4 regions of the Enterobacter cloacae complex sp. HYC003_NIDB genome follow, and region 4 is predicted to be linked to each of the others. Evidence: predicted binding sites of a transcription regulator. Region 4 holds the regulator's gene; each other region holds the start of a gene.
What was found. Region 4 encodes PhoB, which activates phosphate uptake and scavenging genes when phosphate is short. Its sites were predicted from a motif close to CTGTCATAAAACTGNCNNAT; they were not measured.
Positions count from the first base shown of each region.

Region 1: a site for PhoB is predicted at 1,644-1,663, ahead of uvrB (excinuclease ABC subunit UvrB). Genes of this name have one in related genera too.
Region 2: a site for PhoB is predicted at 3,509-3,528, ahead of O1722_RS20165 (esterase-like activity of phytase family protein). Genes of this name have one in related genera too.
Region 3: a site for PhoB is predicted at 3,408-3,427, ahead of pstS (phosphate ABC transporter substrate-binding protein PstS). Genes of this name have one in related genera too.

Region 1 is NZ_CP114220.1:3,353,472-3,359,290, reverse strand. Features, by position in the region: gene bioD (dethiobiotin synthase) at 1-461, shown strand, start outside; gene O1722_RS15995 (ABC transporter ATP-binding protein) at 424-1,146, opposite strand; gene uvrB (excinuclease ABC subunit UvrB) at 1,895-3,910, shown strand; gene yvcK (uridine diphosphate-N-acetylglucosamine-binding protein YvcK) at 3,989-4,897, opposite strand; molybdenum cofactor riboswitch at 5,124-5,257, shown strand; gene moaA (GTP 3',8-cyclase MoaA) at 5,245-5,819, shown strand, end outside.
Region 2 is NZ_CP114220.1:4,206,461-4,212,279, forward strand. Features, by position in the region: gene O1722_RS20150 (carbon starvation CstA family protein) at 1-816, shown strand, start outside; gene O1722_RS20155 (YbdD/YjiX family protein) at 882-1,085, shown strand; gene yjiA (GTPase) at 1,096-2,049, shown strand; gene O1722_RS20165 (esterase-like activity of phytase family protein) at 2,105-3,463, opposite strand; gene O1722_RS20170 (YfaZ family outer membrane protein) at 3,864-4,409, shown strand; gene O1722_RS20175 (NAD-dependent succinate-semialdehyde dehydrogenase) at 4,585-5,819, opposite strand, start outside.
Region 3 is NZ_CP114220.1:4,873,380-4,879,198, forward strand. Features, by position in the region: gene pstB (phosphate ABC transporter ATP-binding protein PstB) at 1-254, opposite strand, end outside; gene pstA (phosphate ABC transporter permease PstA) at 302-1,192, opposite strand; gene pstC (phosphate ABC transporter permease PstC) at 1,192-2,151, opposite strand; gene pstS (phosphate ABC transporter substrate-binding protein PstS) at 2,279-3,319, opposite strand; gene O1722_RS23375 (fimbrial protein) at 3,566-4,618, opposite strand; gene O1722_RS23380 (fimbria/pilus outer membrane usher protein) at 4,628-5,819, opposite strand, start outside.
Region 4 is NZ_CP114220.1:3,816,932-3,822,750, reverse strand. Features, by position in the region: gene sbcC (exonuclease subunit SbcC) at 1-30, opposite strand, end outside; gene sbcD (exonuclease subunit SbcD) at 27-1,232, opposite strand; gene phoB (phosphate response regulator transcription factor PhoB) at 1,420-2,109, shown strand; gene phoR (phosphate regulon sensor histidine kinase PhoR) at 2,131-3,426, shown strand; gene brnQ (branched-chain amino acid transporter carrier protein BrnQ) at 3,836-5,155, shown strand; gene proY (proline-specific permease ProY) at 5,237-5,819, shown strand, end outside.

The sequences.
Region 1 (5,819 bases), 460 kb from region 4:
CCTCGCCGCACATCGTCAGCGTCGATGAAGATCGTCCGATTGATTTTTCGGTGCTCTCTTCCGGGTTACGCGTCCTGGAAACGCAGGCCGACTGGGTGCTGGTGGAGGGGGCTGGCGGCTGGTTTACCCCGCTGTCCGACGAGCAGACATTTGCTGACTGGGTGCAGGCCGAGCAGCTTCCGGTCATTCTGGTGGTTGGCGTGAAGCTTGGCTGTATCAATCACGCCATGCTGACCGCCCAGGCCGTGCAGCAGGCCGGGTTGCGTCTGGCAGGGTGGATTGCCAATGACGTGGTAGCGCCGGGTAAACGTCATGCTGAGTATCTGGCGACGCTGAAGCGGGTGCTGCCTGCGCCGTGCCTCGGCGAGATCCCGTGGCTTGCCGACGGCGCAGAGCAGGCGGAAACCGGACGCTATCTCGACCTCAGCGCCTTATGTCCCGCGCCATCCAGTGCGCAATAAGGTCGTCATCCAGCTCGTTAACGTGGCCCTGTGCCACGTTACGTCCGCGATAGAGCATGCAGAAACGATCCGCTACCCGGCGGATAAACGACAGCTGTTGCTCCGCTAACAGCACCGTCATTCCCAGCTCCCGATTCAACCGCACCAGCAACTGCCCCAGCCTGCGCGCGAAACCGTGCCCTGCGCCATGCATGGGCTCATCCAGAATCAACACGCGCGGACGATTAACCAGCGCACTGGCGAGGGCCAGCTGATACTGGTCGTCAGGGGACAGCGCAGAGGCACGGCTCTGTCGCAGCGGATAGAGCTCCGGAAACAGGGCATACACGTCACTTTTTGATGCCGGGTCGGGTTTCCCCGTCGCCCGCATAGCGATATGCAGATTTTCATCGACGGTGAGCTGGGAAAATATTCGCCGATCCTGCGGGACGTAGCCTATCGTCGGCGGCGCCGGGAATGCGGACGCAGGGTTGAGCAAGTTATGCGGCGGCGCGCCAGCCTCATGCCAGATGATGGTGCCGCTCTCGACGGGCACCTTTCCGGTAATGCAGTTCATAAGCGTGGATTTGCCCATGCCAGGCAGGCCAACAATGCCCGTACAGATGCCTTGCGGGAAATCGATATTCACGTTCCATAGCGTATGTTGGCTTCCGTAAAACTGATTTACAGCACGCAGACTCAACATCTTTCTCTCCTTAAAAATGTGTGGGGTGATGCACAGAGTGATGTCTGCAAAACGCCTGCCAGGAACTTCATAATGATTAAAAAAAGGCCATTTTTAGGAATAACTCACTATCAAAAGCTGAACGTTTATACGAATTGCACACTCCCGGTGCTGCGTATGTCGAATTGTGGTGCAGGAGAAATGACAGAATTGTGATTAAGATCTCGCCAGTCGCTTATGAAAAAATGAACGTTTTCCAGGCAAAAAAGAGTGATAAAAATTTTTTACTGCCGCTTCGTGGGAAAAACCGGGAATTTGCTGGAGTGCATGCTGTACGGGCTGGAGGCAGTTATCCACTATTCCTGTGGATAACCTTGTGCATTAGAGTTAGAAAACCCGCGATAAGCGAGAGAATACGCGGGTTACAACCAAATTGATGCGAAACGCGGCTTAATAAATTAGTCTTTATTTTTTAACGAATTAGATAAAAGCAATTCCCTCAACGCCAGCGAGACCTGTTGCCATAAAACTTTCATAACCGCCCTTGACAAATGTTAAAAAAGTAATAGTTCTGGGGATAACCCCCTGAGGCTGGTGTTTTATTTTGTCACAGTCGAAATTTGGCTCGCGAACGCACTAATCCTCTCTGCGCTACGCTAAATATCCTGACACGCTACTGGTTTTTCATCCAGTGTTTTTTACTGGCAATCCTGGCCACAACGAGTAAAATTACTCACCTGCCGCTTATTCTGTCATCAGGTCGTCGCCCATGAGTAAACCGTTTAAACTGAATTCTGCTTTCCGTCCTTCCGGGGATCAGCCCGAGGCTATTCGTCGCCTGGAAGAGGGGCTGGAGGACGGGCTGGCGCACCAGACCCTGCTGGGGGTTACCGGTTCGGGCAAAACCTTCACCATTGCCAACGTCATTGCCGATCTCCAGCGTCCGACGATGGTTCTCGCGCCGAACAAAACGCTGGCGGCGCAGCTGTATGGTGAGATGAAAGAGTTCTTCCCGGAAAACGCGGTGGAGTATTTCGTCTCCTACTACGACTACTACCAGCCGGAAGCCTACGTTCCCAGCTCCGACACGTTTATCGAGAAAGATGCCTCGGTGAACGAACATATCGAGCAGATGCGTTTGTCGGCGACCAAGGCGCTGCTGGAGCGTCGTGATGTGGTGGTGGTGGCCTCGGTGTCGGCGATCTACGGCCTGGGCGATCCGGATCTCTATCTCAAGATGATGCTGCACCTGACGCAGGGGATGATCATCGATCAGCGTGCGATTTTGCGCCGTCTGGCGGAGTTGCAGTACACCCGTAACGATCAGGCGTTCCAGCGCGGGACCTTCCGCGTGCGCGGCGAGGTGATTGATATCTTCCCGGCGGAGTCGGACGATATGGCGCTGCGCGTGGAGCTGTTCGACGAAGAGGTTGAACGCCTGTCGCTGTTCGATCCGTTGACCGGTCACGTCGAGTCGGTGATCCAGCGCTTCACCATCTACCCGAAAACGCACTATGTAACACCGCGCGAGCGTATTGTGCAGGCGATGGAAGAGATCAAAACCGAGCTGGCGGACCGCCGCAAGGTGCTGCTGGCGAACAATAAGCTGCTGGAAGAGCAGCGCCTGAGCCAGCGTACCCAGTTCGATCTGGAGATGATGAACGAGCTGGGCTACTGCTCCGGCATCGAAAACTACTCGCGCTACCTCTCCGGGCGCGGGCCGGGCGAAGCGCCGCCGACGCTGTTTGACTACCTTCCGGCGGACGGCTTGCTGGTGATCGACGAATCCCACGTTACGATCCCCCAGATCGGCGGGATGTACCGCGGTGACCGCGCGCGTAAAGAGACGCTGGTGGAGTACGGGTTCCGACTGCCGTCAGCGCTGGACAACCGTCCGATGAAGTTTGAAGAATTTGAGGCGCTTGCTCCGCAGACCATCTACGTATCGGCCACGCCGGGCAACTACGAGCTGGAAAAATCCGGTGATGACGTGGTGGACCAGGTGGTGCGTCCGACCGGGCTGCTGGATCCGATTATCGAGGTGCGTCCGGTGGCGACGCAGGTGGACGATCTGCTCTCGGAAATACGTGCCCGTTCCGCCATCAACGAGCGCGTGCTGGTTACCACGCTCACCAAACGTATGGCGGAAGATTTGACGGAGTATCTGGAAGAACACGGTGAGAAGGTGCGGTATCTGCACTCGGATATCGATACCGTGGAGCGTATGGAGATCATCCGCGATCTGCGTCTGGGCGAGTTCGACGTGCTGGTCGGTATTAACCTTCTGCGAGAAGGGCTGGATATGCCTGAGGTGTCGCTGGTGGCGATTCTGGACGCGGACAAAGAGGGCTTCCTGCGTTCCGAGCGCTCGCTGATCCAGACCATTGGCCGCGCCGCGCGTAACGTCAACGGGAAGGCGATCCTGTACGGGGATAAAATCACCCCGTCGATGGCCAAAGCGATTGGCGAAACGGAACGTCGTCGCGAGAAGCAGCAGCGCTACAACGAAGAGCACGGCATCACGCCGCAGGGGCTGAACAAGAAGGTGGTGGATATCCTGGCGCTGGGTCAGAACATTGCGAAGACCAAAGCGAAAGGCCGCAGCAAGGCCCGTTCAGTGGTGGAAGAGGATACCGTCGCGCTGACGCCGAAAGCGTTGCAGCAAAAGATCCACGAGCTGGAAGGGCAGATGATGCAGCATGCGCAGAACCTGGAGTTCGAAGAGGCCGCGCAAATCCGCGATCAGCTGCATCAGCTGCGGGATCTGTTTATTGCGGCATCGTAGTTTTTTGCCCGGTGGCGTTTTCGCCCTCTCCCTGTGGGAGAGGGCCGGGGTGAGGGCATCAGGCCGCACAAAACGAACCTAACCTAATGCCTGAATCGCCTTCTCCAGCGCCTCGCGCAGCAAATGGCGGTCGTGGCGATATTTAATATCGCTGGCTTCCAGCGGCTCCTGCACCACCACGCGATCGCCAATCCCCGATACATCCACTTTCGGCCCGACCACGACACCATCGATAATTTTCTTACCAACGTACTGTTCCATCAGGTCCAGCTTATCCGCCAGCGACAGGCTTGCCGCCGCCGGGCTGAGTTCGCGGCCTAAATTACCGATATAGACCATGGGCGCAGGCGTTCTGCGCAGCGCCTGCGCCAGCTCTTTCACCAGCAGGATCGGCATCAGGCTGGTGTAAAAACTTCCCGGCCCAATCAGGATCAGATCGGCCTCGGCAATCGCTTCTACCGCTTCACGCGTTGCGGGTACGCTGGGGTAGGTCATCAGCTCTTTTGGCGGAAGAAGAAGCTGGTCGATATTCACTTCACCATACACTTCGTGATCGTCGGCATCGATCGCCATTAAATCCACCGGCTGTTCAGACATCGGGATCAGGAATGCATCCACCTTTAACAGGTTACGAATTAAATTGATCGCTTCCAGAGGGCGCACGCTCAGGTGATCCAGCGCCTTTAACATCAGATTTCCAAGGTTATGGCCTGAAAGTTCACCATTTCCGCCAAAACGGTACTCAAACATCGCCGAGGCCACGCTTGGCTCCGTGATAAGCTGGTTGAGGCAATTGCGCATGTCACCCCAGGCAATCCCGCCTTCAGCACGTCGGATCCGCCCGGTTGAGCCGCCGTTGTCCGTTGTTGTCACGATGCCCGTCAGGCGCGAGCCCAGTGACGATAACGACGACATCACGCGTCCCAGACCGTGACCTCCGCCAAGAGCGACCACACGGTCCAGATCCGCAAAAGTGCGATTGCGCATACCTATTCCTTATCCTGTTAAGCTTGCGTCACAGTAACGCAACTACTCCTAAAAGACGATGCCTCTCACAAACCATAATGACGTATATCAATGCGAAAGCGCTGTTTTTGCGTATTCTGTAGTGAAAATGCACGATAACATCGTTATATATAAATTTATATAGCGAAAAGCGACAATGGCGAAGTGGCGATTTCCACGCTACTATCGCCATAACCACGTTTTCAAAACTGAAAACATACACTCTAGCCCTGGCGCCTGTGTCGAGAGATATGGCGCCCTGGCCGTGGCGGATTTGCCACCAGGGTACAGAAAGAAATGACTGTGCCTCCCGATCTGGAAAGGTGTACATGGCTTCACAACTTACTGATGCTTTCGCGCGTAAGTTTTTCTACTTACGTTTGTCGATTACCGACGTGTGTAACTTCCGTTGCACCTACTGCCTGCCCGATGGCTACAAGCCGGGCAGCGTCACCAATAATGGCTTTCTCTCCGTGGATGAAGTACGCCGCGTCACGCGCGCGTTCTCTGAACTTGGCACGGAAAAAGTGCGTCTTACCGGGGGAGAGCCCTCCCTGCGCCGTGATTTCCCTGACATCATTGCCGCCGTGCGTGAAAACGAACGTATCCGCCAGATCGCGGTGACCACCAACGGTTACCGCATGGCGCGTGACGTGGCGAACTGGCGCGATGCGGGGCTGACGGCGATCAACGTCAGCGTCGATAGCCTGGACGCCCGTCAGTTCCACGCCATTACCGGCCAGGATAAGTTCCAGCAGGTGATGGACGGCATCGATGCCGCGTTCACCGCCGGTTTCGACAAGGTCAAAGTCAATACCGTGTTGATGCGTGATGTGAACCACCATCAGCTGGACACTTTCCTGGCGTGGATCAAACCGCGCCGGATTCAACTGCGTTTTATTGA
Region 2 (5,819 bases), 390 kb from region 4:
ATCATGCAGACAGCGAAAGACATCGGCGAACCGTCCGTGCTGAACCGCGCAGGTGGCGCGCCAACGCTGGCGGTGGGTATCGCACACGTGTTCCACAAAGTGCTGCCGTGGGCGGACATGGGCTTCTGGTACCACTTCGGCATTCTGTTTGAAGCGCTGTTCATCCTCACCGCGCTGGATGCCGGTACGCGTGCAGGCCGCTTCATGTTGCAGGATCTGCTGGGTAACTTCGTGCCATTCCTGAAGAAAACCGACTCTCTGGTGGCCGGCGTTCTGGGCACTGCGGGCTGCGTAGGCCTGTGGGGTTATCTGCTGTATCAGGGCGTTGTTGACCCGCTGGGCGGCGTGAAGAGCCTGTGGCCGCTGTTCGGTATCTCTAACCAGATGCTGGCGGCTGTGGCCCTGGTGCTGGGTACCGTTGTCCTCGTGAAGATGAAACGCACCAAATACATCTGGGTCACCGTGGTGCCTGCGCTGTGGCTGCTGCTCTGCACTACCTGGGCGCTGGGTCTGAAACTGTTCAGCACCAACCCGCAGCTGGAAGGCTTCTTCTTCATGGCTAACCAGTACAAAGAGAAGATTGCCGCAGGCGGCGCGGATCTGACCGCGCAGCAGATTGCCAACATGAACCATATCGTGGTGAACAACTACACCAACGCGGGTCTGAGCATTCTGTTCCTGGTGGTGGTGTACAGCATTATCTTCTACGGCATCAAAACCTGGATGAAAGTGCGTAACGTTGAGGGCCGTACGGACAAAGAGACCCCGTACGTACCGGTGCCGGAAGGCGGCGTGAAGACCTCCTCACACCATTAATTAAGCATGTTACTGTAGGCCCGGTAAGCGTAGCGTCACCGGGCTTCTTCTATCTGGAACCCTCAATGTTTGGTAACTTAGGCGAAGCAAAAAAATACCTCGGTCAGGCGGCGAAAATGCTGATTGGCATTCCGGACTATGACAACTACGTTGAGCATATGAAGACCAACCATCCGGATAAGCCGTACATGACCTACACTGAATTCTTCCGCGAGCGTCAGGAAGCGCGCTACGGCGGAAGTGGAGAAGGCGGCGTCCGCTGCTGCTAAAGGAGAAACCATGACCCCGATTGCCGTTACCCTGCTGACCGGTTTCCTCGGCGCCGGTAAAACCACCCTGCTGCGCCACATTCTGAACGAGCAGCACGGCTTCAAAATCGCCGTCATCGAAAACGAATTTGGCGAAGTCTCCGTTGACGATCAGCTGATTGGCGACCGCGCCACCCAGATCAAAACCCTGACCAACGGCTGCATCTGCTGCACCCGCTCTAACGAATTAGAAGACGCCCTGCTGGACCTGCTCGACAGCCGCGATCGCGGTGACATCGACTTCGACCGACTGGTGATCGAGTGCACCGGCATGGCCGACCCCGGCCCGATTATTCAGACTTTTTTCTCTCATGAGATCATTTGCCAGCGCTATCTGCTGGACGGCGTCATCGCTCTGGTGGATGCGGTCCATGCCGACGAGCAGATGAACCAGTTCACCATCGCCCAGTCCCAGGTTGGCTACGCCGACCGCATCCTGCTGACCAAAACCGACGTGGCGGGTGAAAGCAAAAAACTGCGCGAGCGCCTGACGCGCATCAACTCGCGTGCGCCCATTTACACGGTGACGCATGGCGATATCGATCTCGCTCAGCTGTTCAACACCAACGGCTTTATGCTGGAAGAGAACGTCACCGCGAAACCGCGCTTCCACTTTATGTCCGACAAGCAAAACGACGTGACGTCGATTGTGGTGGAGCTGGACTACCCGGTGGACATCAGCGAGGTCTCCCGCGTGATGGAGAACCTGCTGCTGTCATTTGCCGACAAGCTGCTGCGCTATAAAGGGATGCTGTGGATCGACGGCGAGCCGAACCGCCTGCTGTTCCAGGGCGTGCAGCGCCTGTACAGCGCCGACTGGGATCGCCCGTGGGACGATGAAGCGCCGCACAGCGTGATGGTGTTTATTGGAATACAGCTGCCGGAAGAAGAAATTCGGGCAGCGTTTGCGGGGCTGAAGAAATAACCTCACCGATCATCCCCTCCCCCTCGCGGGGAGGGGGTTAGGGTGAGGGGGAAACTTATTTCAACGCCTCCGTCAGCGTCACAATCCACAGCTCGCTGTCGGACTCCGGTTTCTTCAACGGCTTCACGCTGAGGGTGGTTTCAACCGGTTTGTCATCCAGCGTCAGCGCCCCCTGCGCGTTCACCCGATAATCCTTGAGCTTCTTGCCTTCGACTGGCTTCTGCATCGCCACCTTCACGCCAAAGTCATTATCGTTCGCCACTGCCAGCGTTTTGCTGTCAATCAGCGCCAGCCCTTCGGCCTTTTCCTGCTGCCAGCCCAGCGCACGCAGATCGACCACCTGCGTTTTTTCCGCAAGCGTGATGCCGCGCTGCGCCAGCGTTTTCTCATCATCAAACTCCGGGTATTCGCCCGGCTTGTCGAAGGCCGCCAGATCGCTCGCCTTGCTCAGATCAACCCTGTAGATGAGGTTACGCATTGCGTCATTTTTATCCTCGCCCTGTTCAATCAGCAGGATGGTGTGGTTATCCAGCGCCACTATGTCGCCGATTTTGGCGTCGCTGTTTTTGCTGTAGGCCGCGCTGTCGACAGGGTAGCCATACATCGCGGTTTTCCCGGTCGCCGGATCGAAGCTCACCAGACGCGTAAACAGCGCCTGTTTTTTGCTCTTCCCGTCGATATCCAGCGTGCTTTGCACGGCGGCGATAATGCGTCCGTCCGGCATGCGGGTCAGCCCTTCAAAGCCCCGGTTTGCCTGACGCCATTTGATAACGTTTGGCAGACCGCCCGCGATGGATTTCTCCCCTTCCGTCGCCTGCGGACCGTGGATCGCGAGGATTTTACCTTTACTGTCGACGTTAATCAGGAACGGGCCATACTCATCGCACAGCCAGTAACCGCCCTTCCCGTCCGGCGTGATGCCTTCCGTATCCAGCCCGCGGTTATCGCCTTTCAGCACTTTTAAGGTGTCGCTTAGCGCGACTTCATTGGTAGATCCAATCACGCCGCTTTGCAGCGGCAGGCCGTTGATCTCGCCTTTATCATCATGCAGCGGTCGCGCGTCCACGGCCTCCGCTTTGCCGTTTAGCACACGGATCGTCATCAGCAGCGGGGCGAAATCCGGGGTAACAAAGATTTTGGCATCGTTTTTCCCCATTTTTGGCGAATCCGCGTTAGGACCGCGATCGGTCACGGTCGCAAACGTCAGCGCATCGCCCTGCTTGCCCGTGAATAACAAACCCGAACCAATCCCCACCGGGAGCCCGTTCGGGAATGCGCTGGCAAACGCACCGCTGTATTTGACATGCGCGCCTTCGGGAAAGCTGACGACGTAGCGCTCCGCGGTTGGCTGTGCCGCCAGGCCAGAGAAAGAGAGCGCACAACCGACTAGCACAGGAATAATTTTTCTTTTCATATTGTTAGCATCCAGTAAGTGAAGCCAACAACGTAATGAAGAAACGTGTCAGAAAAATGACATGTAAAGACCCTGAGGGACGTATATCAATCACCAGAAATGTAAACCTCTGTCTTTATCTGTGTCAGCTGAAATACTTTTGGAAATTATTAGAAACCCAATTAATTCATGGCGAAGGACTATTTGCGCCTCGTTCATTTTACGTTTAGCCAGGAATGTAAACTGTCCCTAAACGCGAATGTATTGGGCATTGACGATTTGCCATATAAACAATTCACCAACATTTACCATTCAAAAACCCAACATAAACAGCATAAAAATGCGAGACATATCACATTTGCAGTCATAAACATCGCTTGTTAAGGTGCCCTCAGATTAATTTAATGACGAGGAAACACTCATGAAAAAACTTAACGTCCTGATCCTTTCTGCTCTGACCGCCGTATCGGGCTCCGCACTGGCCATGGGTGGCAGCATTGAGCAGGGTAAAAACTTTACTAACCTCAATCTGGAAATGGGGAAATCCTCATCTGGCCTGTATGCGGAGAGCAACTGGCTGAAAAACACCGATGACGGCACCCAGACCGGCGGCGTTGGGGCAGGCTACAACCTGGAAGTGGGTCCGGTGATGCTGAACGCTGGCGCGAAAGCCATCTATATTGGCCCGAAAAAAGGCGATAACGGTGTGGCGTTCCCGATTGGCGGCGGTGTTAACGTTGCGCTGACGGACAGCATTCACGTGTTTGGTGAAGGTTATGTGGCGCCAGACGGCCTGAACAACAGCGTGAAGAACTATGTGGAAGCTAACGGCGGCGTAAGCTGGACGCCAGTCAAACCTGTCACGCTGAAAGTGGGCTATCGCCACGTGAGCGTAGACGGTAAAGACGGTCGTCCAAACCACACGCTGATCGACGGCGCATATGTAGGCGGTGGAGTGTCCTTCTAAGCCTGTTTGCGCGTTTCGCCCGGCGGCGCTACGCTTGCACGGGCCTACAATGTAGGGTGCAATGTATTAAAATTATTGCACTTTGTAGGCCGGTTAAGCACAGCGCCACCCGGCAAGAAAAGCGGTGCAACGGTTAATGGCAAACCTGCCGGATGGCAGGTTTTTTATTACCGCGTTACTTGCGAACGACCACCAGCTTCTGGTTCACAAACTCTTTGATCCCCAGGTCCGACAGCTCGCGTCCGTAACCCGAACGTTTTACGCCTCCGAACGGTAGCTCTGCCGCAGTGTCGGTGAGCCAGTTGATGTACACCATCCCGGTCTCAATGCGCGACGCCATTTTCTTCGCGCGCTCGATGTTCTGGCTGAACACCGCTCCGCCCAGTCCGTAGTGGGAGTCGTTCGCCAGGGCAACCGCCTCGTCGTCGTTTTTCACCACATAAATCTGCGCTACCGGGCCAAAGAACTCCTCGAAGTACGCCGGGTTATCACGCGAGATATGCGTCAAGATGGTCGGCTCAAAGAAGCTTCCGTCACGCTGAACCGGCTTGCCGCCATGGTGCAGCTTCGCGCCATTTTTCACCGCCTCGTTAACCTGTTTAGTTAGCGTCTCCAGCGCGTCTTTGGATGACAAAGGCCCCAGCGTGGTGCTTTCGTCCAGCGGATCGCCAATTTTCACCTGCTTAAACGCCTCGGTGAATTTGCTCAGGAAGGCGTCTGCAATCTTTTCATGCAGGATAAAGCGCTTCGCCGCGGTACAGACCTGCCCGGCATTGTTCAGCCGCGCGTTAACGCCGATCTTCACGGCTTTATCCAGGTCGGCATCGTCCAGCACCACGAACACGTCGTTCCCGCCCAGTTCCAGGGTCGATTTTTTGAGGTGCTTCGCAGCCTGTGCCGCAACCACGCTACCCGCTTTTTCTGAACCGGTCAGCGCCGCCCCCTGTACGCGATCGTCGGCGATAATGTTCGCCACCTGTTCGGACGAGATAAACAGGTTGGTCCACGCCCCTTCCGGCGCGCCCGCTTCACGTACCAGCTGTGCAAAGGTCTCTGCACAGTGCGGCACGATGCTGGCGTGCTTGGCGATCACCGGGTTGCCCGCTGCCAGGTTTGGCGCCAGAACGCGCATCAGCTGATAGTACGGGAAGTTCCATGGCTCGACGGCCATCAGCACGCCGATGGGGTGATGTTCAACCCATGCTTCCCCGAGTTCAGAGTCATACTTCACCGGGGCCAGGAACTGCTTCGCGTTGTCCGCATAGTAGCGGGCGATTTGCGCGCACAGCTTCACTTCGCCGCGGCTTTGTTCGATGAGCTTACCCATCTCCTGACTGGCGATTTTCGCCAGATCCTCCACGCGTTCGTCGATCAGGTCCGCCAGCTTATGCAGCACCGGCAGGCGCTGGC
Region 3 (5,819 bases), 1.1 Mb from region 4:
TCCTGGGTATTGGTCAGGATGTTGTCACCGTCCAGCAGAATTTCACCTTCTGCGCGCTGCTCCGGATAGAGCGAATACATTTTGTTAAAGGTGCGCAGCAGCGTGGATTTGCCACAGCCGGACGGACCGATGAATGCCGTTACCTGGTTCTTTGCGATATCCAGGTTGATATTCTTCAGGGCATGGAATTTGCCGTAGTAGAAGTTCAAATCACGAACCTGAATCTTACCCGGGGCAGTATCAACCATACTCATTGACTCATTTCCTCATTCGGCGCCACGGTGTGCCGCGCCGTAAAAATTTAACCGTGTTTCTTCTTCGCGAAAATGACGCGCGCCAGAATGTTCAGCAACAGTACGCAAAGGGTGATGATCAGCACCCCGGCCCAGGCCAGCTGCTGCCATTCCGCGAATGGGCTCATCGCAAATTTAAAGATCGTCACCGGCAGGTTGGCGATCGGCTGCATCATGTCCGTGCTCCAGAACTGATTGGAGAGGGCGGTAAACAGCAGCGGTGCGGTTTCACCGGCGATACGGGCGATAGCCAGCAGGATACCGGTCATGATCCCCGAGACGGACGCTTTCAGGGTGATAGCCGAAATCATCTTCCATTTAGGCGTACCCAGCGCGTAAGCCGCTTCACGCAGGCTGTCCGGCACCAGTTTCAGCATGTTTTCAGTGGTACGAATAACGATAGGCACCTGCAACAGCGCCAGCGCAATCACACCCGCCCAGCCGGAGAAGTGTTCCATTTGCGCCACCACGATGGTGTAAACAAACAGACCCACGACAATCGACGGGGCAGAAAGCAGAATGTCGTTAATGAAGCGGATGACTTCAGCGATCCAGGACTTGCGGCCATATTCCGCCAGATAGATACCCGCCATGATGCCCAACGGCGTACCGAAAACAGTCGCCCACAGGATCAACAGGCCGCTGCCCGCCAGAGCGTTTGCCAGACCACCACCCGCCGTGTTCGGCGGCGGCGTCATCTCGGTGAACAGCGCCAGGGACATTCCATCAATACCCCGGGTGATGGTGGACATCAGGATCCAGATCAGCCAGAACAGGCCGAACGCCATCGTCGCCATGGAAAGCGTCAACGCAATGCGGTTTTTAATCCGGCGCTTTGACTGCATTTTGCGACGGGATTCCGCAAGCTGAGCGGTGTTTTGCATGTCGAGAGTTGCCATTAGCGTGCCCCCTCGTTTTTAGCCAGACGCATAATCATCAGCTTGGAGATAGCCAGCACAATAAAGGTGATAACAAACAGGATCAGACCCAGTTCCATCAGCGCGGCGACGTGCAGCCCGGATTCCGCTTCGGCAAATTCGTTCGCCAGCGCAGAGGTAATACTGTTCCCCGGCATATAAAGCGAGGCGCTGTCGAGCTGGTAGGTGTTGCCGATGATAAAGGTGACCGCCATGGTTTCACCCAGCGCGCGGCCTAAGCCCAGCATAATGCCGCCAATCACCCCGTTTTTGGTGAACGGAAGAACGATGCGCCAGATAACTTCCCAGGTGGTGCAGCCGATGCCGTAGGCGGACTCTTTCATCATCACCGGGGTTTGTTCGAAGACATCGCGCATGACCGCCGCAATGTACGGAATAATCATGATGGCGAGGATCACACCTGCCGCCAGAATGCCGATACCGAATGCCGGGCCGGAGAACAGCGCCCCCACAAACGGAATGGCAGAGAGAACGTTACCGACCGGCTCCTGGAAGTACGTCGCAAACAGCGGCGCGAAGATAAACAGGCCCCACATGCCGTAAACGATACTTGGGATGGCCGCCAGCAGTTCAATGGCGATACCCAGCGGACGTCGCAGCCAGCCTGGCGCCAGTTCCGTCAGGAACAGGGCAATACCAAAGCTCACCGGAACCGCAATCAGCAGGGCGATAAAAGAGGTCACCAGCGTGCCGTAAATCGGCACCAGCGCACCGTAAATATCGTTCGGCGCATCCCACTCTTTGGTCCACAGGAAGGCGAAACCAAATTTTTGAATGCTCGGCCAGGAGGAGAAAATCAGGGACACGATAATGCCGCCCAGCAGCAATAGCACAATCAGCGCAGCCAGTTTCACCAGCGCGCTGAAAATCATGTCACCTTTTTTACCCGGAGGGTTAAATGCAGGCTTGGTTGCAGCCATAAATTACTCTTCTGTTTGAGACGTTTTTACGAATATGCCCGGCGGCGCTGACGCTTACCGGGCCTACAGAGTAACCGTAGGGCGGGTAAGCGCAGCGCCACCCGCCATCTTCGTTAAATATATCCTGTTAGTACAGCGCTTTACCGCTGCTGTCTTTCACGTTGGTTTTCCATGCAGCACGGATCTGCTCAACCACGCTGTCTGGCAGGCTGGCGTAATCCAGATCGTTAGCCTGTTTGCCGCCATTTTTATATGCCCAGTCGAAGAACTTCAGCACTTCAGCACCCTGCTCAGGCTTCTTCTGCTCTTTGTGGACCAGAATGAAGGTGGTAGACGTGATAGGCCATGCATCGTCGCCTTTCTGGTTGGTCAGGTCCTGCGCGAAGGATTTGCTCCAGTCAGCGCCTTTCGCGGCGTTGGCGAAGTTCTCTTCGGTCGGGCTAACCGGTTTGCCGTCGGCAGAAACCAGTTTGGTGTAAGCCAGGTTGTTCTGCTTAGCGTAAGCGTATTCTACGTAACCGATGGAGCCTGGCAGACGCTGTACAAAGGCTGCGATACCGTCGTTGCCTTTACCGCCCAGACCGGTTGGCCAGTTAACGGTAGAGCCGGAACCGACTTTAGATTTCCACTCTTCGTTCACTTTCGCCAGGTAGCTGGTGAACACGAAAGAGGTACCAGAGCCGTCAGCACGACGAACCACCGCGATATTCTGCGAAGGCAGCTTAACGCCCGGGTTCAGCTTAGTGATGGCTTCGTCATCCCATTTTTTGATTTTGCCCAGGTAGATGTCACCCAGGGTTTTGCCGTCCAGCACCAGCTCGCCTGATTTCAGGCCAGGGATGTTAACAGCCAGCACAACGCCGCCGATCACGGTCGGGAACTGGAACAGGCCTTCCTGATTCAGTTTCTCATCAGACAGCGGAGCGTCGGATGCGCCGAAATCAACGGTATTCGCGGTAATTTGTTTTACGCCACCGGAGGAGCCGATACCCTGATAGTTGACCTTGTTACCGGTCTCTTTCTGGTAGGTATCCGCCCATTTGGCATACACCGGCGCAGGGAAGGTTGCACCAGCGCCAGTCAGGCTTGCTGCTGCAAAGGCAGAGAAAGCGCTCATTGATAAGGTCGCGGCGACAACAGTTGCGACAGTGGTACGCATAACTTTCATAATGTCTCCTGCAAGGATTTCGTAAATCATTGTTTAAGTGGCTACGATGAGCAAAATAGGACAAACAGGTGACAGATAAATGTACGAAATATGACAGTTTTATGACAAAGCCAGCGATGGATGTAACCACATGAAAAATAAAGCCATTAATTCACAGCATGGTCATATTTTTGTCATCTTTTTTGCAATGAATCAGTTTTAGCGTAGCTGATATGACAACGGCTGTCATAAACAGCCGTTGTCATTTTAATGAGCGATTTCAATCGTCAGAGTTGCCGTTGCATTGAACTGGCCTGGTTTGGGCCTCGCTCCTGTCGCGCTGGCAGGCGCGCTTGAAAATGTCAGCGTGCCCAGCGTATCCCCCATGATGTCGGGAATTTTAGTCGTTTCCGCTTCAAGGGCACCGCCATTCGTATTCACTTCCCGATTATATTTATCGTAGACTTTAATTCCTACGTCTTCGTTGTCCGTCGCAATCATCGAATTATCAGAAGCCACGGCTGAGGCATGCAGGGTTGCGTCGAGCTTGTCGTAGAACATCATATTGGTGCATTTGATGTTCACGGTACGAGTGATTTTGCGATCGGTCAGCGCTTTCCCTTTCGTCGACGAAAACTCTGACGCCAGGATTTTATTGAAATCAAAAACAATGGCCTGCCCCTCGTCAATCTCACAAGATTGAGGAACCGTCACTGTTCCCTGAACAATCACATCAGAAATAATCTCATTCGAAACAGTACGCGGGTCGATCGTGGCATAGATATTCGCCACCAGCGTCGCCGGGATCGTCATCACCCCGGTAAAGGCTTTTTTGACGTACAAATAGACCAGCCCCGAGCCGCCACTATAAAACGAGGTGGCAGAACTCACGCCGTTATGACATTGATAGGGAGTACCGGTTTTATTCGGCAGATGATCAAAAGGCACGGCCGTATAACCGACACCGAGTATGTAAACAAGCAAGCCAATATCAACGTTTTCATTCAGGTTAAAATAGGCGACATTGTTCCTGCTTCCCGCTGGCTCCAGCGCCGGATTAACGACGCTGGTTATATAGGTGTGATCGTAACTCTGATTCGGCCCGGTCAGACAATAGCAAGTACCTTTAAACGAGGTATTGTTGTTATTCACATCAATAAGCGTTGTCGTCCCGGCTATATTGTCCGTAATGGAAAACTGCTCTGTAAAATTGAGGTAGTTATGATATTTGCCATTGTCTGGCACACAATAACCGGTTGGGGCCGCATGCGCATAAAAGACGCAGGTCAGTAAGGCTAAAAGCCAGTATTGCAGTTTCATTTTAATCCTTTATCGACACGTGACGGGCATCTGCACCAGTCCAGCGTCAGGCTGTTGTTGAAGCGTGTATTCCGCCCGACAGGTTGCGCCGTCGTTTAGCGTCAACGTAAATTGCCCCTTTTCCGGCAGGCCTGAGAGATAGAGTTCGCCCTCTTCTCCGACAATGCCCGTAACGCTTCCGGTGTCCAGCGTTGCCGATCCCGTTGCCCCAAAAGGCGCAGGTTTGCCATTGCTGAGATGAACGTTGAAAAGGATGCGGTAGCCGATATGCGTAACGAATTCCGCTTTTACTACCGCTCCACGGGTGGGAACCAGATTCTGGACGCTTTTTTCCAGTTCAACATTGCCAGAGGCAAAGTCGCTGTCGCCAATTGCGATACGATTTTCATCATAGGGTGACAGCTGCGTTTTTACGGTGTAGCCGCGCCAGTCCGTCGCGACACCGCTGCTGTTTTCCACCGCCAGGCCCGCCGCTCCTGGAGCTTTCACCAGCGCGACGGTTTCTCCCATTTCCTGTGAGAAGGTGACACCTTCTGAATGCAGTAGAATGCCGCCGCTGACGCCATAATTGAGACTTCGGGTTTCGTTGCTCCAGGCATAGTTACCTTTCATGGAGCCATAAGCCGCGTCCCATGCCAGTCCCGCATTCCCCCCCGTACTGCCGCCACTTTCATCAACGGATTGCTGTATGTTCCAGTTCAAGTTGTTGTTCTGAAGCAGCCTTCCGTTCAGGCCTACCTGATGGGAGACGCTGTTTTTATTGTTGCCAGTAACGTTATAGTTGGCGTAGGTGTTCGGTAACCACTGGGAGAGCGGAAGCGAGAGTGACAGCATGAAAACGTGTTCGTTTTCGCCATCCTTTTCCCAGTCCCCATCGTGATGATTCGCAGTATCGGTATAGTTCCATGACGCATTCCACGTCATCTGTTTCCAGCTGTTGCTGTAACCAATCTGGATCAGCCGTTCAACGTTATCCGTTCGCCAGTACTGTTCACGGCTCAGCGTCAGGTAAATATTTCCATACCCCTGCGCAAAAGGTTGTGTCCACGTTCCCTCCAGACGGCTTCTGCGGTTACCCGTTTGCCAGAACGTCTCGCTATCGCTCCTGCGGGAAGCCCACTCATCCAGGGTATAAAATCCTTCCGTTGAATAGCGATAGCCTACTATTCGCAGGCTGGTATTACTTACATCGAACGTCTTG
Region 4 (5,819 bases):
ATTTTTCAGGCGCAGGCTCAGAATTTTCATGCGTTTTCGTCCTCGTCATGGAGGGAATGCAGGGTCTGGGCAAACAGCTCGTTAAGCCTGGTGCGTCTGGCCTCGTCCACCTCTTCATGCGCAAGCCGCCGCGCGAACACCTCTTCAACCCGAAGTTCGCTAAGCGTTTCACGCTGGGCGTTGAGCAGTATTTTCTCGCGCTGCTCGCGGCTGCGGCGTACCAGCAGCACCTCCACGGGAAGGTCTTCCGTCAGCGTCTGTATTTTACGCTGCATATCGTACAGGTAGTCGTCGGTGGTGATTTCGATATCGAGCCAGACGGGGGGATTAAGCGCTGCGCCGCGCCACTGCTCAAGCTGAGCGGTAATGGCGGCCAGATCGCCTTTCAGCACCGCCAGCGGCTGGGTGACCGGCACCTCAAGCGTCTCAACGGCGCTGAGTTTGCCTCCGGTGAAGCTCACCAGATGCACGGATTTGGCTTTGCCCGTTTCGTCAAAACTGAGCGAAATGGGCGAGCCGCAGTAGCGGATATGCTCGCAGCCGCCGATGATCTGCGCCCGGTGAATATGCCCGAGGGCAATGTAGTCGGCGGGGGGGAAGTTTTGCGCCGGAAACGCGTCCAGCGTACCGATATAGATCTCGCGCACCGCATCACTCTTACTGGCTCCGACGGTGGTGAGGTGTCCGGTGGCAATGATCGGAATGGCCTGATCGCCGCGCAGGGCGCAGGCTTCCGTATGTTGCTGGTGATAATAGCGGGTGATGGCCTGCAACAGATGCTGCTGTTTTTCGCTGCCGGACAGACCTGCCTGGCTTTGCACGATATCGCGCGGGCGTAAAAACGGAATTGGGCACAGCACTGCGCCCGGCGTGCCGTCGCGTTTTTTCAGGATCTGCGGCGCGTGTCCGGCGCTGGCCACCACGGTGGTATTGAGGAACGCCAGAATATCGCGGGATTCATTCAGCGTCGCCACCGAGTCATGGTTTCCGGCGACAATCACAAGGTGACAACCGGTTTGCTGGAGGTTGACCACAAAACGGTTGTACAGCTCACGCGCATAGCTCGGCGGCGATCCGGTATCAAAAATGTCGCCCGCCACAATAATCGCGTCCACCTCGTCAGCCTGAGCCGTCTCCAGCAGCCAGTTCAGGAACGCTTCATGTTCCGCGGCGCGGCTTTTGCTGTAAAAATTTTGACCCAGGTGCCAGTCTGAGGTGTGAAGTATGCGCATAAAAGATCCGTGGCAATAATAAGAAAGCAGGATTATAAACGTTCGGGGAACGGAAAATAACCGCTGTAATAAAACAACAGTTTGCTATTTATAGTGGTAATGTTTTTCATAAATCTGTCATAAATCTGACGCATAATGACGCCGCATTACAGACTTGTAACTTAAATACGATAAGACAGGGCAAAGTATGGCGAGACGTATTCTGGTCGTAGAAGATGAAGCTCCGATCCGTGAAATGGTGTGCTTCGTGCTTGAACAAAATGGCTTCCAGCCGGTTGAAGCGGAAGATTATGACAGCGCGGTGAACCAGCTGAATGAACCCTGGCCCGATCTGATCCTGCTGGACTGGATGCTGCCTGGCGGTTCCGGATTGCAGTTTATCAAGCATATCAAACGCGAGGCGATGACCCGCGATATCCCGGTGGTAATGCTGACGGCGCGCGGTGAGGAAGAGGATCGCGTGCGCGGTCTGGAAACCGGCGCGGACGATTACATCACTAAACCGTTCTCCCCGAAAGAGCTGGTGGCGCGTATCAAAGCCGTGATGCGCCGTATTTCACCGATGGCGGTGGAAGAGGTGATTGAGATGCAGGGGCTGAGCCTGGATCCTACCTCACACCGGGTCATGACCGGTGAAAATCCCCTCGATATGGGACCGACCGAATTTAAACTCCTGCACTTCTTTATGACCCACCCGGAGCGCGTTTACAGCCGCGAACAGTTGCTGAATAACGTCTGGGGAACTAACGTCTATGTCGAAGACCGAACGGTTGACGTCCATATTCGCCGCCTGCGTAAAGCGCTGGAACTGAGCGGCCACGATCGCATGGTACAGACGGTCCGCGGCACGGGTTATCGTTTCTCGACCCGTTTCTGAACAATGACAGGAGTGTGACGCGTGCTGGAACGTCTGTCATGGAAAAGGCTCGTCTTTGAACTGATCTTATGTTGTATTCCGGCCCTCATTCTGGGGGCTATCTTTGGCTATCTGCCGTGGTTTTTACTGGTGGCCGTGACGGGATTGCTCGTCTGGCATTTCTGGAATTTACTGCGTCTCTCCTGGTGGCTGTGGGTCGACAGAAGTATGACACCCCCGCCGGGAAGCGGGAGCTGGGAACCGCTACTCTACGGCCTGCACCAGATGCAGATGCGTAACAAAAAGCGCCGTCGTGAGCTGGGAAGCCTGATCAAACGCTTTCGTAGCGGTGCGGAGTCGCTGCCGGACGCGGTGATCCTGACGACAGAAGAAGGGACAATCTTCTGGTGTAATGGCCTCGCGCAACAGCTGCTGGGCCTGCGCTGGCCGGATGATAATGGTCAGAACATCCTGAACCTTCTGCGTTATCCCGAGTTCACGCTGTATCTGAAAAAGCGGGATTTTTCGCGCCCGCACAATCTGAAGCTCAATAACGGTCGCCATCTGGAAATCCGCGTGATGCCCTACAGCGATCGGCAGTGGCTGATGGTAGCGCGGGACGTTACCCAGATGCACCAGCTTGAGGGCGCGAGACGTAACTTCTTTGCCAACGTCAGCCACGAGCTGCGTACGCCGTTGACGGTGCTTCAGGGCTACCTGGAGATGATGCAGGAGCAAACGCTTGAGGGGGCGCCGCGTGAGAAAGCACTGCATACCATGCGGGAGCAGACGTTCCGCATGGAAGGGCTGGTCAAACAGCTGCTGACGCTTTCAAAGATTGAGGCTGCCCCGTCGCTGGCGCTAAACGACATCATTGATGTGCCGATGATGTTGCGGGTGGTGGAGCGCGAAGCCCAAACGCTGAGTCATAATCAGCACACCCTGAGTTTTGACGTTGATAACACGCTGAAAGTGCTCGGCAGTGAAGATGAGCTGCGAAGCGCTATCTCAAACCTGGTCTATAACGCCGTGAATCATACCCCGAAAGGGACGCATATCGCGGTGAGCTGGCAGCATACCCCGGCGGGCGCTGAGTTTAGCGTCGAGGACAACGGGCCGGGGATCGGGCCCGAGCACCTCCCGCGTCTCACCGAACGATTCTACCGGGTGGATAAGGCGCGCTCGCGGCAGACCGGCGGGAGCGGACTGGGACTGGCAATTGTGAAGCATGCCGTCAGCCACCACGAAAGCCGGCTCAATATCGAAAGCACCCTGGGTAAGGGCACGCGCTTTAGCTTCGTGATTCCGGAACGATTAATTGCCAAAAAAAGCGCCTGACGGCAGATGTGTCAGGCTACCTTTCCACGGGCCAGCGATTGCTGGCCCGTTTGCTTTGCAGTCAAGCGAAACGCGGATGAATATTATACGGCTGGTGCTTTTTTGTTCGCATGATTAGCCATGAGTTTTTCTTATACATGGCATATTATTTTGGTCTGAATTTTCATGCTGGCATATTGTTCTGGTTTTACGATCCCTTCTTGCCTTTAAACGTTATAAGCGTTTAAATTGCCCCCCATATACTGTCAGACCGACTGTATTTGCGTGGTAAATCGAAAAACAATTCTTCGCCACGCCAGGACGGGAGCATATCCCGCTGAAATTGAGCAAATTTTCCGCTGTATCGTCCCGTGAGGGATGGCGAAAATCTCAACGTATTCAACACCACATCCACAGGCAGTAAGGTTTTATGACCCATCACTTGAAATCGCGTGACATTATCGCGCTGGGCTTTATGACATTTGCGCTGTTCGTTGGCGCAGGTAACATCATTTTTCCTCCAATGGTTGGCTTACAGGCGGGTGAACACGTCTGGACGGCTGCGTTTGGCTTCCTGCTTACTGCCGTGGGCCTGCCGGTACTGACCGTTATCGCGCTGGCGAAAGTCGGTGGCGGTGTGGACAGCCTCAGCACCCCGATTGGCAAAGTGGCTGGCGTTCTGCTGGCAACCGTCTGCTATCTGGCCGTTGGCCCGCTGTTCGCGACCCCACGTACGGCGACCGTCTCCTTTGAAGTGGGTATCGCCCCGCTGACCGGTGACGGCGCGATGCCGCTGTTTATTTACAGCCTCATTTACTTCGCCATCGTGATTCTGGTTTCTCTCTATCCCGGCAAACTGCTGGATACCGTGGGTAACTTCCTGGCTCCGCTGAAAATTGTGGCGCTGATCGTGCTGGCGGTTGCGGCCATCGTCTGGCCTGCGGGGCCCATCAGCTCCGCGATGGACGCTTATCAGAACGCGGCGTTCTCAAACGGTTTCGTGAACGGCTATCTGACAATGGATACGCTGGGTGCGATGGTGTTTGGTATCGTTATCGTTAACGCCGCGCGTTCCCGCGGGGTGACCGAAGCGCGCCTGCTGACTCGCTACACCATCTGGGCTGGCCTGATGGCCGGTGTCGGCCTGACGCTGCTGTATCTGGCGCTGTTCCGTCTGGGTTCAGATAGCGCAACGCTGGTCGATCAGAGCGCAAACGGCGCGGCGATCCTGCATGCTTACGTGCAGCATACCTTTGGTGGTGCAGGCAGCATGCTGCTGGCGGCGCTGATTTTCCTGGCCTGTCTGGTGACGGCGGTGGGTCTGACCTGCGCCTGCGCGGAGTTCTTCGCCCAGTATCTGCCGCTCTCTTACCGCACGCTGGTGTTTATCCTCGGCATCTTCTCCATGGCGGTGTCAAACCTCGGTCTGAGCCACCTGATTCAGGTGTCAATTCCGGTGCTGACGGCGATCTATCCGCCATGTATCGTGCTGGTGGTGCTGAGCTTCACCCGCCCGTGGTGGCATAACTCGACGCGAATTATTGCGCCGGCCATGTTTATCAGCCTGATTTTTGGTATCCTTGACGGGATCAAAGCATCAGCATTTGCAGAAATCCTGCCAGCCTGGACACAGCGTCTGCCGCTGTCCGAGCAGGGCCTGGCCTGGCTGATGCCTTCCGTTGTAGCGCTGGTTCTGGCGATTATCTGGGACCGTGCGGCAGGGCGTCAGGTGACATCCAACGCCCATTAATCAACGGCAACAAATTGTTTAACCACGGGGCTTAAGGCCCCGTGGTTTTTTGTTTTTTTCGTGTTAAATGGCAAGATTTTAATGGAAAGCACTAACAAACTTAAACGTGGATTGAGCACCCGCCACATCCGCTTTATGGCGCTGGGCTCGGCTATCGGCACCGGTCTTTTTTATGGCTCGGCAGATGCCATCAAAATGGCCGGTCCAAGCGTTCTGCTGGCCTACATCATCGGCGGCGTGGCGGCCTATATCATCATGCGTGCGCTGGGGGAGATGTCGGTTCACAACCCCTCTGCCAGTTCCTTCTCCCGCTACGCACAAGAAAACTTAGGCCCGCTGGCCGGGTTTATCACCGGCTGGACCTACTGCTTCGAAATCCTGATTGTCGCCATTGCCGATGTGACGGCGTTTGGCATCTATATGGGGGTCTGGTTCCCCGCCGTGCCGCACTGGATCTGGGTACTGAGCGTGGTGCTGATCATCTGCGCCGTCAACCTGATGAGCGTGAAGGTGTTTGGCGAGCTGGAGTTCTGGTTCTCCTTCTTCAAGGTCGCGACCATTATCATCATGATCCTCGCCGGTTTCGGCATCATCATCTGGGGTATCGGCAACGGTGGGCAGCCAACCGGCATCCATAACCTGTGGAGCAACGGCGGCTTCTTCA